2 linked regions of the Sphingobium yanoikuyae genome follow. The protein of the gene in region 1 interacts with the protein of each later gene in a pairwise test. Links are inferred from orthologs where the notes say so. Each region holds a gene or a part of one and is shown in the gene's direction. Other genes may lie near its edges. The genes, in order: sucD and sucC.

The links.
Region 2: the proteins of sucD (region 1) and sucC interact in binary tests that used the Escherichia coli proteins (3 or more experiments, as listed by UniProt). The link is inferred for Sphingobium yanoikuyae from one-to-one orthologs.

Annotation. Positions count from the first base shown.
Region 1 is NZ_CP139979.1:646,122-655,129, forward strand. What follows is about bases 1-2,933. They hold sucD (succinate--CoA ligase subunit alpha), read left to right. Parts: upstream 1-991; coding sequence 992-1,876; downstream 1,877-2,933. Other genes in these bases: mdh (malate dehydrogenase), read left to right, coding at 1-892; U0025_RS03000 (2-oxoglutarate dehydrogenase E1 component), read left to right, coding at 1,975-2,933. In the rest of the region: more of U0025_RS03000, read left to right, coding at 2,934-4,770; odhB (2-oxoglutarate dehydrogenase complex dihydrolipoyllysine-residue succinyltransferase), read left to right, coding at 4,779-6,026; lpdA (dihydrolipoyl dehydrogenase), read left to right, coding at 6,134-7,534; U0025_RS03015 (hypothetical protein), read left to right, coding at 7,629-7,904; U0025_RS03020 (GGDEF domain-containing protein), read right to left, coding at 7,880-9,008. UniProt on the Escherichia coli protein: Succinyl-CoA synthetase functions in the citric acid cycle (TCA), coupling the hydrolysis of succinyl-CoA to the synthesis of either ATP or GTP and thus represents the only step of substrate-level phosphorylation in the TCA.
Region 2 is NZ_CP139979.1:2,730,166-2,739,147, reverse strand. What follows is about bases 2,081-4,987. They hold sucC (ADP-forming succinate--CoA ligase subunit beta), read left to right. Parts: upstream 2,081-2,887; coding sequence 2,888-4,087; downstream 4,088-4,987. Other genes in these bases: U0025_RS12560 (electron transfer flavoprotein subunit alpha/FixB family protein), read left to right, coding at 4,946-4,987; U0025_RS12565 (electron transfer flavoprotein subunit beta/FixA family protein), read left to right, coding at 4,200-4,949; U0025_RS12575 (hypothetical protein), read left to right, coding at 2,414-2,740; U0025_RS12580 (low affinity iron permease family protein), read right to left, coding at 2,081-2,347. Outside these bases: U0025_RS12595 (glycosyl transferase family protein), read right to left, coding at 1-218; Na+/H+ antiporter NhaA, read left to right, coding at 414-1,628; U0025_RS12585 (hypothetical protein), read left to right, coding at 1,742-1,924; more of U0025_RS12580, read right to left, coding at 1,949-2,080; more of U0025_RS12560, read left to right, coding at 4,988-5,878; U0025_RS12555 (glycine zipper 2TM domain-containing protein), read right to left, coding at 5,942-6,325; U0025_RS12550 (hypothetical protein), read right to left, coding at 6,505-6,711; U0025_RS12545 (hypothetical protein), read left to right, coding at 6,848-7,450; U0025_RS12540 (cold-shock protein), read right to left, coding at 7,512-7,727; U0025_RS12535 (hypothetical protein), read right to left, coding at 7,839-8,982. UniProt on the Escherichia coli protein: Succinyl-CoA synthetase functions in the citric acid cycle (TCA), coupling the hydrolysis of succinyl-CoA to the synthesis of either ATP or GTP and thus represents the only step of substrate-level phosphorylation in the TCA.

The DNA of each region.
Region 1 (9,008 bases):
CAAGGGACTCGGTGACATCGTCCTGTTCGACGTCGTCGAAGGCGTTCCCCAGGGCAAGGCTCTCGACCTGTCGCAGTGCGCCTCGGTCGAAGGTTTCGATGCGAAGATCACCGGTTCCAACGACTATGCCGATATCGCGGGCGCGGACGTCATCATCGTCACCGCCGGTGTCGCCCGCAAGCCGGGCATGAGCCGCGACGACCTGCTGGGTATCAACCTCAAGGTCATGAAGGCCGTGGGCGAGGGCATCGCCGCCAACGCCCCCGACGCCTTCGTCATCTGCATCACCAACCCGCTCGACGCGATGGTCTGGGCGCTGCGCGAATTTTCGGGCCTGCCCTCGAACAAGGTCGTCGGCATGGCCGGCGTTCTGGACAGCTCGCGCTTCAACCACTTCCTGGCGGAAGAATTCAACGTCTCGGCCAAGGACGTCACCAGCTTCGTGCTCGGCGGCCACGGCGACACCATGGTTCCGGTGATCGAATATTCGACCGTCGCCGGCATCCCGGTTCCCGACCTGATCAAGCAGGGCCGTTCGACCCAGGAGCGCATCGACGCCATCGTCAAGCGCACCCGTTCGGGCGGCGGCGAGATCGTCGCGCTGCTCAAGACCGGTTCGGCCTTCTATGCGCCCGCCACCAGCGCGATCGCCATGGCTGAAGCCTATCTGGGCGACAAGAAGCGCCTGCTGCCCTGCGCCGCGAACCTGACCGGCCAGTATGGCGTCGACAATCTCTATGTCGGCGTGCCGGTCATCATCGGCAAGGATGGCGTCGAGCAGGTCATCGAGATCGAGCTGAACGACGAAGCCAAGGCCAACCTCCAGGTGTCGGTCGACGCCGTCAAGGAACTGCTGGAAGCCTGCAAGGGTATCGATCCCTCGCTCGCCTGAGCCAACCAGCTTGCACCGTCCCGTTCCAGGTAAGTGCGCAGCCTGGGACGGGTCGCTTTAGACCCAAGTGCCACGTCCACAGAGAATAAAGGGACACATATGTCCATTCTGGTGAACAAGAACACCAAGGTCATCACCCAGGGTATGACCGGTGCCACCGGCACCTTCCACACCGAAACCGCTCTTGCCTATGGCACGCAGATGGTTGGCGGCGTGACCCCCGGCAAGGGCGGCACGACCCATATCGGCCTGCCGATGTTCGACACCGTTGCCGAAGCCAAGTCGAAGACCGGCGCCGACGCCTCGGTCATCTATGTTCCGCCGCCGTTCGCGGCCGACTCGATCCTGGAAGCGATCGATGCCGAAATCCCGCTGATCGTCGCGATCACCGAAGGCATCCCGGTTCTGGACATGGTCAAGGTGAAGCGCGCCCTGTCGGGTTCGAAGTCGCGCCTGATCGGCCCGAACTGCCCCGGCCTGCTGACGCCGGGCGAATGCAAGATCGGCATCATGCCCGGCAACATCTTCTCGAAGGGTTCGGTCGGCGTCGTGTCGCGTTCGGGCACGCTGACCTATGAAGCCGTGTTCCAGACCACCAATGCGGGCTTGGGCCAGACCACGGCCGTCGGCATCGGCGGTGACCCGGTCAACGGCACCAACTTCATCGACGTGCTGGAACTGTTCCTGGCCGACGACGCCACCGAATCGATCATCATGATCGGTGAAATCGGCGGCGACGCGGAAGAACAGGCTGCCCAGTTCCTGATCGACGAAGCCAAGAAGGGCCGCAAGAAGCCGATGGCCGGCTTCATCGCAGGTCGCACGGCGCCTCCGGGCCGTCGCATGGGCCACGCTGGCGCGATCGTGTCGGGCGGCAAGGGCGACGCGGAAAGCAAGATCGCGGCGATGGAAGCGGCCGGCATCAAGGTCGCTGCCAGCCCGAGCCTGCTGGGCGAGACCCTGCTGGAAGTGCTGAAGGGCTGATCCGCCTTTAAAATATGATATGGAAACGCGGCCGGGCTGCACCCCGGCCGCACTTTCCCGCTCCGCGACTGCACGCGGCATGCATGGGACACAAGACGATGGGTTACGAGAACCAGGATTTCGAGATCGAACAGGGGCCGAGCTGGGCACGCCCCAACTGGCCGTTGGCGGACACCGACGACCTGACCGGGGCGATGGACCCGACGCAGATGCAGGTGGCCGTGAAGGCTGCTGCAAAGGCGCAGGGTGCCGCTGTTTCCGAGGCCGATATCGCATCGGCTGCCGAGGACGCAATCCGCGCGCAGATGCTGATCCGCACATATCGCGTGCGCGGTCATCTGGCCGCCAATCTCGATCCGCTGGGCCTGGCCAAGCGTGACCTGCCGGCGGACCTGACCCCGGAATATCATGGCCTGACCGATGCGTCGAAGAAGGTCTTCCTGGGCGGCACGCTGGGCCTGCAGTACGCGACCGTCGCGGAGATCGTGACGATCCTGCGCCAGAATTACTGCGGCAATGTCGGCCTTGAATATATGCATATCGCGGACGTCGAAGAGCGCCGCTTCCTGCAGGAACGCCTGGAAGGCAAGGACAAGGAAATCCACTTCACGCCCGAGGGCAAGAAGGCGATCCTGGCCAAGGTCATCCAGGGCGAGCAGTATGAGAAGTTCCTGGGCCGCAAATATGTCGGCACCAAGCGCTTCGGCCTCGACGGTGGCGAGTCCATGATCCCCGCGCTCGAAGCGGTCATCAAATATGGTGGCGCATCGGGTGTGCGCGAGATCGTGTTCGGCATGGCCCATCGCGGCCGCCTGAACGTCCTCGCCAACGTCATGGCCAAGGGCTTCCGCGTCATTTTCCACGAATTCTCGGGCGGCACTGCCAACCCCGAAGACGTGGGTGGTTCGGGCGACGTGAAATATCACCTTGGCACCTCGACCGACCGTGAGTTCGACGGCGTCAAGGTCCACATGTCGCTGGTCCCCAACCCGTCGCACCTTGAAACCGTCGATCCGGTGGTGCTGGGCAAGGTCCGCGCGCAGCAGACCTTCCGCGATGACCTCACCAAGCATGAGCAGGTTCTGCCCGTGCTGATCCACGGCGACGCGGCGTTCGCGGGGCAGGGTATCGTCTGGGAATGCCTCGGCTTCTCGGGCGTCAGCGGCTACAACACCGGCGGCTGCGTCCACTTCATCATCAACAACCAGATCGGCTTCACCACCAGCCCGCAATTCTCGCGCGGCTCGCCCTATCCGTCGGACGTGGCGAAGGGTGTCCAGGCGCCGATCCTGCACGTCAATGGCGACGATCCCGAAGCCGTGACCTTCGCGACCAAGCTCGCCATGGAATATCGCCAGAAGTTCCATCGCGACGTCGTCGTCGACATGTGGTGCTATCGCCGCTTCGGTCATAACGAAGGCGACGAGCCGGGCTTCACCCAGCCGCTGATGTACAAGGAAATCCGTCAGCATCCGCCGGTCAGCGACATTTATGCCGCGCGCCTGAAGGCGGAAGGCGTGGTGGACGACGCGTTCGTCTCCGGTTCGACCGACGAGTTCGTCGCCCATCTGGAAGACGAGTTCGAAGCCGCCAAGAGCTACAAGGCCAACAAGGCCGACTGGTTCGCCGGTCGCTGGTCGGGCCTGCACAAGCCGGCCGATGCCGAAACCGCGCGCCAGAGCGTGGAATCGGCTATCAACCAGAAGCTGTTCGACAGCCTGGGCCGCACGCTGACCACGGTTCCCGAAGGCCATAATGTCCACAAGACGCTGAAGCGCGTGCTGGATGCCAAGGCCGAGATGTTCAAGTCGGGTGCCAATTTCGACTGGGCGACCGGCGAGGCCCTGGCCTTCGGTTCGCTGCTGTCGGAAGGCTATGGCGTTCGCCTGTCGGGTCAGGACTCGGGTCGCGGCACCTTCAGCCAGCGTCACGCGGTCTGGACCGACCAGGACACCGAGGCCAAGTATATCCCGCTCTCGACCGTGCCGCATGGCCGTTTCGAAGTGCTGGACTCGCCTTTGTCCGAATATGGCGTGCTGGGCTTTGAATATGGTTTCGCTTTGGCGGACCCGAAGAGCCTGGTGATCTGGGAAGCGCAGTTCGGCGATTTCGCCAACGGTGCGCAGATCATCTTCGACCAGTATATCGCGTCGTCGGAAACCAAGTGGCTGCGGTCCAACGGCCTCGTCTGCCTGCTGCCGCACGGCTATGAAGGCCAGGGGCCCGAGCATAGCTCGGCGCGTCTGGAACGCTATCTGCAGCTGTGCGCCGAAGGCAATATCCAGGTCGCGAACATCACGACCCCGGCCAATTACTTCCACGCGCTGCGTCGCCAGATGCTGCGGCCCTTCCGCAAGCCGCTCATCATCATGGCGCCCAAGTCGCTGCTGCGTCACAAGGCCGCCGTCAGCAAGGCCGAGGACTTCCTGGGCGAAACGCACTTCAAGCGCATCCTGTCGGACCCCAATGGGTCGGCCGACAAGGATACCAAGCGCCTGGTGCTCTGCTCGGGCAAGGTCTTCTACGACCTGATGGAAGCCCGCGACGCCGCCGGCGACGCCAACACCCAGATCGTCCGTATCGAACAGATTTATCCGTTCGCGACCGACGCACTGGCCACGCGCATCGAGCGCATGACCAATCTGGAAGATGTCGTCTGGTGTCAGGAAGAACCGCGCAACAACGGCGCCTGGTCCTTCGTCGAACCCTATATCGAGGAAGCGCTGGCCAAGGCCGGCAAGGCGCCCAAGCGCGCCCGCTATGCCGGCCGCAAGGCTTCGGCATCGCCTGCCACGGGCCTGGCCTCGCGCCATGTGTCCGAACAGGGCGCCCTCGTCGCCGATGCGCTGGGTCACAGCGTTCGTGAAGAAATCCGTCGCCAGAAGAAAGGCTGAGAAAGCACATGGCAACCGAAGTCAAAGTCCCCACGCTGGGCGAATCCGTTACCGAAGCAACCGTCGGTCAGTGGCTCAAGAAGCCGGGTGAAGCGGTCAAGGCCGACGAGCCGATCGTCAGCCTGGAAACCGACAAGGTCGCGGTCGACGTGCCCTCGCCGGTCGCCGGTGTCATGGGGGATCTGGTCGCCAAGGAAGGCGACACGGTCGAGGTCGGCGCGCTGCTGGCCTATGTGAACGAAGGCGGTGCCGCTGCCGCCGCGCCGGCTGCTGCCGCTGCTCCCGCCGCCAAGGCGGAAGCCGCTGCACCCGCGCCGGCCGCTTCGGCCCCGGCTGCATCGGACGACGAAGAGGGCGGCAGCCTGACCCTGTCGCCGGCGGTCCGCCGCCTGGTGCTGGAGCATGGTCTTGACCCGAGCAAGATCAAGGGCACCGGCAAGGACGGCCGTCTGACCAAGGACGACGTCATGGCCGCCGTCGCTGCCGGCACTGCCAAGGCTGCTGCTGCGACCCCTGCTTCGGCGCCTGCCGCCGATGCGCCGGCCGCTGGCCCCAGCCGCAAGCAGGAACGCGTCAAGATGACCCGCCTGCGCCAGACCGTCGCCAAGCGTCTGAAGGAAGCGCAGAACAACGCTGCCCTGCTGACCACGTACAACGACGTCGACATGACCAACGTCATCGAGGCGCGCGCCAAGTACAAGGATCTGTTCGAGAAGAAGCATGGCGTCCGTCTGGGCTTCATGGGCTTCTTCACCAAGGCCGTCTGCATGGCGCTGAAGGACATTCCGGGCGTCAACGCGCAGATCGAAGGCGACGAGATCGTCTATAACGACTTCGCCGACATCTCGGTCGCCGTTTCGGCCCCGACCGGCCTGGTCGTTCCGGTCATCCGCAATGCGGAAAGCCTGAGCGTCGCTGCCATTGAAAAGACCATCGGCGGCTTCGGCAAGAAGGCCAAGGAAGGCAAGCTGACGATGGAAGATATGAAGGGCGGCACCTTCACCATCTCCAACGGCGGCGTGTTCGGTTCGCTGCTGTCCAGCCCGATCATCAACCCGCCCCAGTCGGCGGTTCTGGGCCTGCACCGCATCGAGGACCGCCCGGTCGTCCGTAACGGCCAGATCGTGATCCGCCCGATGATGTATCTGGCGCTCAGCTATGACCATCGCCTGATCGACGGTCGTGAAGCGGTGACCTTCCTTGTCGCGGTCAAGAACGCGATCGAGGATCCGACCCGTCTGCTGATCGACCTGTAATAATCACCATTTATTGTTGCCCCGGCTTCGGCCGGGGCGCCTCTTGCCCTTGATTTGGGGCAGAGCGATGCCAGTTTGGCTGGCATGACTGGAGAAGGGAAAACCCCATGTCCGATTTCGATTATGACGTCCTGGTTATCGGTGCTGGCCCGGGTGGCTATGTCGCCGCGATCCGTGCTGCGCAGCTGGGCCTGAAGACCGCCTGTGCCGAAAGCCGCGAGACGCTGGGCGGCACCTGCCTCAACGTCGGCTGCATCCCGTCGAAGGCGCTGCTGCACGCCTCGGAACTTTATGACGAGGCCGCCAATGGCGCGCTCGCCAAGCTGGGCGTCAAGATCGACAAGATGAGCCTGGACCTGCCCACCATGCAGGGCCAGCGCGTCGATGCCATCAAGGGCCTGACCGGCGGCATCGAATATCTGTTCAAGAAGAACAAGGTGACCTGGCTCAAGGGCCTGGCCAGCTTCACCGGCGCCAACACCGTCGAAGTGAACGGCGAGAAGGTGACGGCGAAGAACATCGTCATCGCCACCGGTTCGTCGGTCGCCCCGCTGCCGGGCGTGGCCGTGGACAATGCGGGCGGCAAGATCGTCGATTCGACCGGCGCGCTGGAACTGGACAAGGTTCCGGGCCATCTGGTCGTCGTCGGCGGTGGCGTCATCGGTCTGGAACTGGGTTCGGTGTGGAAGCGCCTGGGCGCCAAGGTCACTGTCGTCGAATATCTCGACCAGATCCTGCCCGGCATGGATGGCGAAGTTCGCAAGGAAGCCAACAAGATCTTCAAGAAGCAGGGCTTCGAATATAAGCTCGGCACCAAGGTGACCGGCGCCGAAGTCGGCAAGTCGGGCGTGACCCTGACCGTCGAACCCGCCGCCGGTGGCGACGCCGAGAAGATCGAAGCCGATGTCGTTCTGGTATCGATCGGTCGTCGTCCCAACACCGAAGGCCTGGGCCTCGACAAGATCGGCCTGGAGCTGAACGCGCGCGGTCAGATCGAGACCGACCATGAGTTCGGCACCAAGGTTCCGGGCGTCTGGGCGATTGGTGACGTCATCCCCGGCCCGATGCTGGCGCACAAGGCCGAGGACGAAGGCATTGCCGTCGCCGAGAATATCGCGGGCCTGACCGGCATCGTGAATCATGACGTGATCCCCTCGGTGGTCTACACCAAGCCGGAAATCGCGGGCGTGGGCCTGACCGAGGAAGCCGCCAAGGAACGTGGCGCCGTCAAGGTCGGCAAGTTCCCGATGATGGCGAACAGCCGTGCCAAGACCAATCACGAGCCCGACGGCTTCGTGAAGATCATCGCCGACGCCGAAACCGATAAGGTGCTGGGCGTGTGGATCATCGCCACCGTCGCCGGCACGATGATCGCACAGGCCGCGCAGGCCATGGAATTCGGCGCATCGAGCGAAGACATCGCTTACACTTGCCATGCGCACCCGACGCACAGCGAAGCGATCAAGGAAGCGGCGATGGCCGTGACCGGTAAGCCGATCCACATGTGATCGACTGCGCGATCGCAGGATAAGGGAAGGGGCCTCCGCCAAGCGGGGGCCTTTTTCTTTTGGGGAAGGACGCGCGCTGCTCTATCGGACGGGCATGAACCAATTCCCCTCCAGCCAGTCGGTGCCGTCGGCCAATCCCGAGCGGTTGTTCTTTGCGCTGTGGATCATCTTTTCGGTGCTGACCGCGCTGGCCGACATCATCGCGATCGTCCGCCATCCCGAAATGACGTTGCAGATATTGCCGCAGACGGCCCTGGGGCTGGCGGTGTGTCTGCCCTTCGGCGCGGTCGCGATCCTGCTGCGACGCCGGCGGCTCAAGCGCCAGGCCGCGCGCGACGCCTTTCTTCAGGCGATGGCGCGGCTCGACTGAGCATCGCCGGCGGGCGCCAGCGCGGGCCGAATGGCGACGCGATTGCGGCCCTTTTCCTTCGCTTCATAGAGCGCGCTGTCGGCGCGGGCGATCGCGTCATGGATCGAGCGGTCGGCGCGATGCAGGCTGGTGAGGCCGAAGCTGGCGGTGAGCGGGCCGGGCAGGCCAAGCCGGCTTGCCGCCTGTTCGGCAAAGCGCAGCCGGATCGCGTCGGCAATGCCGGTCGCCATGGCGGGGTCTGCGCCGGGCAGGAAGAGGATGAACTCCTCGCCGCCGAAGCGGGCGATGACGGCATCGGCCGGGGCCAGCGCCCGCAGCGCATCGGCCAGCGCGACGATCACCCGGTCGCCCAGCCCATGGCCATGGGCGTCGTTGACCCGCTTGAAATGATCGATGTCGCAGGCGATCAGGCTGCCGCTGGCATCATGGCGGGCCACCGCCTCCTCGAACCCGCGGCGATTGAGCAGGCCCGACAGCGGATCGACATGGGCATCATGGCGGTAACGGGTGAGCACGTCCTGCATGGCTGCCGCGAGCGCCGATAGGGCCAGGAACAGGCCGAACATGCAGGCCAGCGCCTGCATCAGGAAGGCATATTGGCTGTCGCGGAACGCGACGCCGCCGGGCAGGGTGAAGGACACGCTGCTGCCGCGCAGCAGATTGTCGAGCGCGACCAGGGTGACGGCGGCATAGAGGGCGCGATCGGGCCAGCCGCGCAACTGGCCGCGGCCCGCAATCAGCGGAATGGATATCAGCAGGAAGCAACCGAAATCGGACGACACCAGTTCCAGCGGGACGATGTCCCGCATCACTGCAAAGCTGCAGATCAGGATCGATATCGCCCAGATGGCGATGCGCAGCCCCAGCACCCAATTGGGGCGCCAGCGCGTCAGCAGCGCCTGGCTGAACAGCAGGAATCCGGTGGCAAAGGCGGTGTCGGCGACGATGCCCCACAGGTCCGTGGGCAGGAAGTCGAACGCGACCGGCACGGAAAAGCCCGTGGCGACGCTGAAGAAGGCACCGCTCCACCAGCCCGCTTCGCGCGCGCCCCAGCCCCAGACGATGAGGAAGGCGACGCCGAAGCTGGCCATCATGATGGGCAGG
Region 2 (8,982 bases), 2.1 Mb from region 1 along the record:
CAGGCGGGAATGAAGATGGCGATACGGCCGGGCGTCGATGACGGCGGCAATGTCGCCATCGTCATGCGGAGGCGGCGAGGGTACCGGACCGCCCGCCAGGCTCGGCGGATCAGGAACAGAAGGTCGATCGCCAGATCATCCAGCCCGCCCAATGCAAAGCCGATGACCGCGAACAACAATATCTCATAATGCAGCGCCTGTAGCGCGCCAAAGAGCATGTCCCCCACGATCCCGGATTTCCCCTGTCCCGATCGCCATGCGGCTGGGTGAATTTATGTCATGAGAACAGCGGTCTTCCAAGTATTTTGGAGAAAAGCTGTCAACATTGGCCGGCGGATCTGGGTTGGACCTGAGCGGAAATTTCCCTAAGGGGGAAGAATGGCAATACCGGCAAGCACTTATGGAGAAGAGACGTGACCGAACGGCCCGTGTCCGCCATCAGGAATTTCCTGAAGGGAGAAGCAGGCAGTGGCGTCTTGCTGATGATTTCGGCCGCGATCGCAATGATCATGGCGAATCTTCCGGGTGCTGCCGGCCATGTCTATCATGACATCTTCCATATGGTGACGGGGCCGGTGCTTGCTCCTGCGCTCGGTCCCATGACGATCCATTTGTGGGTCAATGACGGACTGATGGCGATCTTCTTCCTGCTCGTCGGGCTGGAGATCAAACGTGAGTTCGTCGATGGCGGCCTGTCCACCTGGGAGAGGCGGCGCCTGCCTTTCATCGCGGCGGGGGCGGGCATGATCGCGCCGGCGCTGGTCTATCTGGCCGTTACGGCTGGGGAACCGGCCCTGGCGCGCGGCTGGGCGATCCCGGCGGCCACCGATATTGCCTTTGCGATCGGGGTTCTGGCGCTGCTGGGATCGCGGGCGCCCGCATCGATCAAACTGTTCCTGACGGCGGTCGCGATCGTCGACGACATGGGCGCGGTGGCGATCATTGCGCTGGCCTATAGCCAGGGGCTGGATATCATGGCTTTGGCCGGCGCCTTTGTCGTCCTGCTGGTCATGTTCGGGATGAACCGTGTCGGTGTGCGATCCTTGGCACCTTATCTCATCGGCTTCCTGCTGCTCTGGTATCTGATGCTGCTGTCGGGCGTACATGCCACGATCGCGGGCGTGCTCGCCGCCATCACCATCCCGGTCAATCGCACGCCGGGTGCGCCGGATGCGGTGGACAGTCCGCTCCATCGCCTGGAACATCTGATCCATCCCTGGAGCGCCTATCTGATCGTGCCGCTCTTCGGCTTTGCCAATGCCGGCATCACGCTCAATGGCGAAGCGATCGGCGCTCTGCTCAGTCCCTTGCCGATCGGCGTGGCGCTGGGGCTGCTGCTTGGCAAGCAACTGGGCGTGTTCGGTAGCATCTGGCTGGCGCAGAAACTGGGCATCGCGGCGCGGCCTTCGGGGGCGACCTGGGTGCAGATTTACGGCATGGCGCTGTTGTGCGGCATTGGCTTCACCATGAGCCTGTTCATTGGCGCGCTCGCCTTTCCGGGGCAGCCATTGCTGGTCGAGGAGGCCAAGATCGGCATCCTTGGCGGATCCTTGCTGTCCGCGCTGTGCGGTTATGCGGTGCTGCGTTTTGCACCAGCGCCGCGTTCGGTCGAGCGGGGCGCAGGGTGAGGGGAATCGCGTAGCATTAACCTTCATGCTACTATCGCCTTGCCGTTGCCGCGACTCGCTTCGCGTCAGCGCGCCGACCGCACTTTCGAAAAATACGGGAGGAGGGCGAACCGATGGAGACGGACGTCAACTATCTGCTGCATCGCCAGCAGATGTCGCTGATAAACGCGCAGGCAACAACATCGCCCGAGGGGCGCGCTGCCTATGAAGGGCTGGCACGCGGTTATATCGATCAGGTCGAAGCCTATCGCAGGCGCAATGAGCAGCAGGAGAGGCTGATCATTCCGGCACATTGATTCTCCGGCCGTTGCCTCATCGCGCTATCGACGGGAAATCAGGCGATCGATCACTTCCTGATGCGGGCCATCGGCACCGCATTCCCGTTCCAATATCGTCTTGATCTTTTCCAGTTCGGCTTCGGTCAGATGTTCGATGCCGATGAAATCGTTGCGCGCGGTCTCGATCGAACGGATCAGTTCGTCGAGCTTGGCCTGGATCGCGGCGCCGTCGCGGTTCTGGGCATTCTGGATCAGGAAGACCATCAGGAAGGTTACGATGGTCGTGCCGGTATTGATCACCAGTTGCCAAGTGTCGGAATAATGAAAGAGCGGGCCGGTCACGCCCCAGATCAATACCACGCCGACCGCCAGGATGAAGGCGAGCGGCTGGCCAGTCCAACTGGCGATCCGTGCCGACAGGGCGGAAAATATCCGATCCATGCAAACTCCTTTGGCTGTCCTGCGCATTTAGGCTCTGTTCAGCCATCTGCTGTCATGGCCGTGCCCATGGCAACCATATCTTTTCGTGCAACGATCGGCGTGCTCGCCGGCTCCCTTCTGCTGGCCTCCTGCGCCAGCGTTTCCCCCGAATCACGCGTGCGCGCCGGGCTGATCGATGCTGGTCTTTCGCCGCGCATGGCGGGCTGCATGGCCGAACGCATGGTCGATCGGCTCAGCCTGGTGCAGTTGCGGCGGCTCCAGTCGATCGCCTCGCTCCACAAGTCGCACATGGGCAAGATGAGCATGGACGAACTGCTCTATAAGGTCCGTGCGCTGGAGGATCCGGAGATTTTCCTGGTGACCAGCAAGGCCGCCATCCACTGCTCCTTCTGACGCCGATTTCACAATAAAGCAGGGTCGGGCTTCGCAAGGGTTTTGCAATTTTGCAAAGTCGTTTTGCGAAATGGCTCTGGCCCTGCTTCCTCGCCTGTGCTTAACCCGCCTCAACAGTTTTCCTGTGAACAAAGGACGGGCTAGCCCATGAACATTCACGAATATCAGGCGAAGGAACTGCTCGCCAAGTATGGCGCGCCGATCGCCGCCGGTCACGCTGCCTTCACCGTCGAGGAAGCCGTCGAGGCCGCCAAGAAGCTGCCCGGGCCGCTCTATGTCGTGAAGTCGCAGATCCACGCTGGTGGCCGCGGCAAGGGCAAGTTCAAGGAACTGGCCCCCGAAGCCAAGGGCGGCGTCCGCCTCGCCTTCAACCTGGACGAGGTGAAGGCCCACGCCACCGACATGCTCGGCAACACGCTGGTCACCATCCAGACCGGCGAAGCGGGCAAGCAGGTCAATCGTCTGTACATCACCGACGGCGCCGACATTGCCAAGGAATTCTACCTGGCGTTGCTGGTCGATCGCGCCACCAGCCGCATCGCCTTCGTCGTGTCGACCGAAGGCGGCATGGACATTGAAGAGGTCGCCCACTCGACCCCCGAAAAGATCCACAGCTTCTCGGTCGATCCGGCCACCGGCTTCCAGCCGCACCACGGCCGCGCCGTTGCCGCTGCGCTCGGCCTGACCGGCGACCTCGCCAAGCAGGCTTCGAAGGTTGCCGCGTCGCTCTACGCCGCGTTCCTCGACACCGACGCCGAGCAGATCGAAGTCAACCCGCTGGCGCTGACCGAGCAGGGCAACCTCCTCGTCCTCGACGCCAAGGTCGGTTTCGACGGCAACGCCATGTTCCGTCACAAGGACATCGCCGAACTGCGCGACCTGACCGAGGAAGATGCTGCCGAAGTCGAAGCGTCGAAGTACGACCTCGCCTACATCAAGCTGGACGGCAACATCGGCTGCATGGTGAACGGCGCTGGCCTGGCCATGGCGACCATGGACATCATCAAGCTGAACGGCGAATTCCCCGCCAACTTCCTGGACGTGGGTGGCGGCGCCACCACCGAAAAGGTGACCGCAGCGTTCAAGATCATCCTGAAGGACCCGGCCGTTAAGGGCATTCTGGTCAACATCTTCGGCGGCATCATGAAGTGCGACATCATTGCCAATGGTATCGTCGAGGCTGCCAAGGAAGTGAACCTGTCGGTTCCGCTGGTTGTCCGCCTGGAAGGCACCAACGTCCAGCAGGGCAAGGACATTCTGGCCAATTCGGGTCTGCCGATCGTCCCCGCGGATGACCTGGGCGATGCGGCCAAGAAGATCGTGGCAGAAGTGAGGAAGGCGGCCTGAGCCCCCTAATCACCTGAGAAGATACGCCATAGGGCGTGGGTGACCTGGAAACGGGTCGCCCACGTCCGTGTTCGCGTTGGCGGGCGATGGCGTGAAAATGGAGGATGTTGAAATGAAGATCCTTGTTCCCGTGAAGCGGGTTATCGACTACAACGTAAAGCCGCGCGTGAAGGCGGATGGCACGGGCGTGGACCTGGCCAACGTCAAGATGAGCATGAACCCGTTCGACGAAATCGCCGTCGAGGAAGCCATTCGCCTGAAGGAAAAGGGCGCGGCGACCGAGGTCGTGGCGGTATCGATCGGCGTCGCCAAGGCGCAGGAAACGCTGCGCACCGCGCTGGCGATGGGCGCGGACCGCGCCATCCTGATCCAGACCGATGACGAAGTCGAACCGCTGGGCGTGGCCAAGCTGCTCGCCAAGGTGCAGGAAGAGGAAGGTGCTGGCCTGATCATCCTGGGCAAGCAGGCGATCGACGATGACAGCAACCAGACCGGCCAGATGCTCGCCGCGCTGCTGAACCTGCCGCAGGGCACGTTCGCCAGCAAGGTCGAGGTCGAGGGCGACAAGGTCAACGTCACCCGCGAAGTCGATGGCGGCCTGGAGACGGTGAAGCTCAACACCCCGGCGATCATCACCACTGACCTGCGCCTCAATGAGCCGCGCTATGCGTCGCTGCCCAACATCATGAAGGCCAAGTCCAAGCCGCTGGCGAACAAGACCCCGGCTGATTACGGCGTCGACATCGCCGCCCGTCTGGAGACGCTAAAGGTCTCCGAACCGCCCAAGCGCTCGGCCGGCATCAAGGTTGCCGATGTCGATGAACTGGTGGCCAAGCTCAAGGCTCTGGGAGTTGCAGCATGACGAAGACGCTCGTTTGGGTTGAACATGAGGGCGGCGCCGTCAAGGATGCGACCCTTTCCGCCGTGACCGCCGCCGCCAAGCTGGGCGAAGTCCATCTGCTGGTCGCAGGCCAGGGCGTCGACGGCGTGGCCGCCGAAGCCGCCAAGATCGCCGGCGTGGGCAAGGTCCATGTCGCCGACGACGCGGCCTTTGGCCATGCGCTGCCGGAGAATGTCGCGCCGCTGATCGTCGAGCTGATGGGCCATCATGATGCGTTCGTCGCGCCGGCCACCAGCAACGGCAAGAATATCGCGCCGCGCGTCGCCGCGCTGCTCGATGTCATGCAGATCAGCGATATCCTGTCGGTCGAGAGCGAAGATACCTTCACTCGCCCGATCTATGCCGGCAACGCGATCGCGACCGTCAAGTCGAAGGACGCCAAGAAGGTCATCACCGTTCGCGGCACCGCCTTTGAAAAGGCGGCCAAGGACGGCGGCAGCGGCGCGGTGGAAGCCGTGGCCTCGACCGGCGACAAGGGCATTTCCGCCTTCGTCGGCGCCGAGATCGCCAAGCTGGAACGGCCCGAGCTGACCAGCGCCAAGGTGATCGTGTCGGGTGGCCGCGCGCTGAAGGACGGTCCGACCTTCGAGGAATATATCATGCCGCTGGCCGACAAGCTGGGCGCGGCCGTGGGTGCCTCGCGCGCTGCGGTCGATGCGGGCTATGTCCCCAACGACTATCAGGTCGGCCAGACCGGCAAGATCGTCGCGCCGGAAGTCTATATCGCCGTCGGCATTTCTGGTGCGATCCAGCATCTGGCCGGCATGAAGGACAGCAAGACCATCGTCGCCATCAACAAGGATGAGGATGCGCCGATCTTCCAGGTGGCCGACATCGGCCTGGTCGGTGATCTGTTCAAGGTGGTGCCGGAACTGACCGGCAAGCTGTAAGCCGAATTGGCTTGAGTAGGAAAGGGCGTGGGGAGCGATTCCCACGCCCTTTTTCTGTGCGGGCTATTCGCAGTTGATGTCGTTCTTGTCGATGGCCCGGCCGGCAAGGGCGCCGCCGGCGCCGCCCAGGATGGTGCCGAGCGTCTTGGAGCCGCCGGGAGCGATGACATTGCCGAGCACGCCACCGGCGATGGCGCCGACGATGGTGCCGGTGGTGCCGTCATCCCGCTTGCAATAATAGCGGCCGTCGCGGTCGCGGTAGATCTGGTCATTGTCGCCGAGATGGCGGCGCGGCGGGCGGCGATCCCGGTCGCGGTCACGGCCGCCGGGCGGACGGTTGTAGCCGCCGGGGCGGTCATAGCCATAGCCGCCGCCATAATTGTCCGAGGCGCAGGCGCCGAGCGGGAGCATGGCAAGGGCGGCAAGCGCCATTATGGGGGTACGCACGGGATAGTCTCCTCTTCTTTTCCCTGTCGCGAGGAGAACCCGCAAGCGGCGCGAAGGTTGCGCCAAGATACTGATCAGAAACGCGAAACCGCCCGCCACTGCCATCGAGAGGGGAGTGCGGCAGCGAGCGGACGGCATCAACGGCGCGTCGAGGGGACGCGCCGCCGAGGGGATGGGGCTTAATGGGCCAGGGGCGAGGCGCCGCTGGCCGTGGCCGGGGTGACGACCGGGGCCGGGCTGTCCTGGATGCGCTGGTCCTCCAGCTTGGCACGGGCTTCGTTGTAGCGGGCGACGAGGTCGTCCTTGAACTCGGTCAGCTTGCCGTCGTCATAGAGCTTCTTGCCGACATAGCCGGCGATGGCGCCGAAAATCAGGGTGCGGATCATGGGGAACTCCTTGGTTGCCAGTCGGGGAAAAGAACCGGCGTCGGCGACAAGGGTTCCGAGCATGATTGCGTCCGCGACGGGCCTTGCTAGTCTTGCGACGGACGGTGGCGGGGGCCGCCGTGACAAGGGGGTGGCAATGTCGGCATTCGATCTGGTGTTCGCGGTGTTCGGGCTGCTGCTGGGGCTGGCGATCGCCGAGGTGCTGGGCGGCTTTGCCCGTGCGCTGAAGCTCAAGCGGACGGCCAAGCCGGTGCGGATCGGCTGGCTGACGCCGCTGCTGGGGCTGTTCGTGCTGCTGGACCTCACCAGCTTCTGGGGCAGCGCCTATATCATGCGGGACCAGATGGATGCGAGCTATCTGACGCTGGTCGTGGTGCTGGCGATCGTGGGCGTCTATCATCTTGCCGCGTCGCTGATCTTTCCCGACGAGCCGGAACAATGGCCCGATTTCGACGACTGGTATGACCGGCAGAAGCGGATGGTGATCGGCGGGCTGCTGCTGGCCAATGTCGCGGTCACGATCGGCCAGGGCGTGCTGGAAGAGGTAAGGCCGGTCGCCGATGCCCCCGCCGGACCGCTCGCCCCCTATGCCGCGCCGATCCTGCTGGGCGGGCTGGTGGGGTTGCTGACCCTGCTGGTCGCGCTGCTGCGGGTGCGGAGCCGGCGCGCGAACATGGCGATGCTGATCGCGGCGAACCTGATCCTGCTGGGCGCCAGCATCGCCGAGGATTATATCTGACCGGGCCGGATAAATCGGGACCGGGCGCCACGGTGAGGTGGCGCCCGGCTCGATTGGCCGATTATTCGGCGTGGGCGATGTTCACCGCGGCCATCTTGCCGCGCTTGTCCTGCTCCAGGTCATAGGTGACGCGGTCCTTCTCGCGCAGGGTGGCGAGGCCGGCGCGCTCGACCGCGCTGATGTGGACGAACGCGTCCTGGCCGCCGGTGTCGGGCTCGATGAAGCCATAGCCCTTGTCGGCGTTGAAGAACTTCACGGTTCCGGTGATGCTGCTCATGATATTTCCTTCTTTCATGCGGCGGACCCATGGCGGGCACGCCGGGTCGCTAGAGGGGCAGGGAAAGAGGGAGATAGGTGCCGCAAAGCGCCGAAGACCGTCGATTTGCGACTATAGCAGCGCCCTTGTACGGCATTGCGGGCGTCCTGGCAAATCACTGGCCGTTTCGGCGGGGGCTGCCGCCGCGTCCTCCTCTTCCGCCTCGTCTTCCTCATCCTCGTTCAGAAGCTCGTAACCGGCCGCTTCCAGCACGGCGATTTCCTCGTCACTGCCCGGCGCGAAGCCGAAACGGGCGTCGCGGGCGCGGGTTGCGGCTTCCTCATAGGGGCGGGCCTGCGCCTCCAGCTCCGCGGCATAGGCGGCCTCCTCGGCTTGTGTCAGGGCGCGGTCATACTCGTCGATATCGTAATAATCCTCGCTCTGGTCGCCGGTGAAGCCGGGCGGGGCGGGGTAATCGGTGCGCAATTGCTCGCGATCCTCATCCCACCAGACGCCGCGCAAACGGGTCGCGGCCTCCTCGGGCGGCAGGTCGGCGCGGTGGATATGGGGCGGAAGTTCACACCGTTCATTGCGGTCGGAAAAGGGCGAGATTCCGGGCTGGATGGGCGGGCGTTTCGCACCGGGCTGGAGCGCGAGCCGGGCGGCGATGAACAGCGCGACCGAGGCGGCGGGGGCGAGGGCTGTTGCGACCTCGGGTTCGACGGGGTCGGGCGTCTCGGGCTGGTCGCCGTTGAGCAGGCGGGCGTCGGCCATGTCGCGGGCCATGCGCTCCATGCCGGTGCGCGGCAGGCCGATCAGTTCGGACTCCTTGTCGGCATCCTCGGCCGGGCAGATCAGGTCGAGATAGGCGGTGAAATCCTGGGCCACGACGCGGGCGAGCGCGGCATCCGACCCTTCGGGCGGGCTGTCGGCCATGCGATCGAGCCGCGCGAGCATCGACATGGCGAGGCGATTGTCATGGCGGTGGCGGCGGACTTCGTAATTGTCGGGATCCTTGCGGATCGTCTCCTCGCTGCCCATGATCGCGCGCGACAGGAGATCGTCGGCCAGGCGGGCGCGGGCGATCAGGATCGCGGCGTCCCAGCCGAGGCGAAAGGCGGCGCCGTCATGGCGGATGCGCAAGCTATAGGCCGAGCGCGCGGTGATGCGCACCCCTTCGCAGGCGAGCATGATGACGCCGGTGGCGGCGAGTATCTCCAGGAAGCGCCGCTGGCGCGCCGGGCTCCAGCCATCGACCCGCCGCTGCGGATCGGGC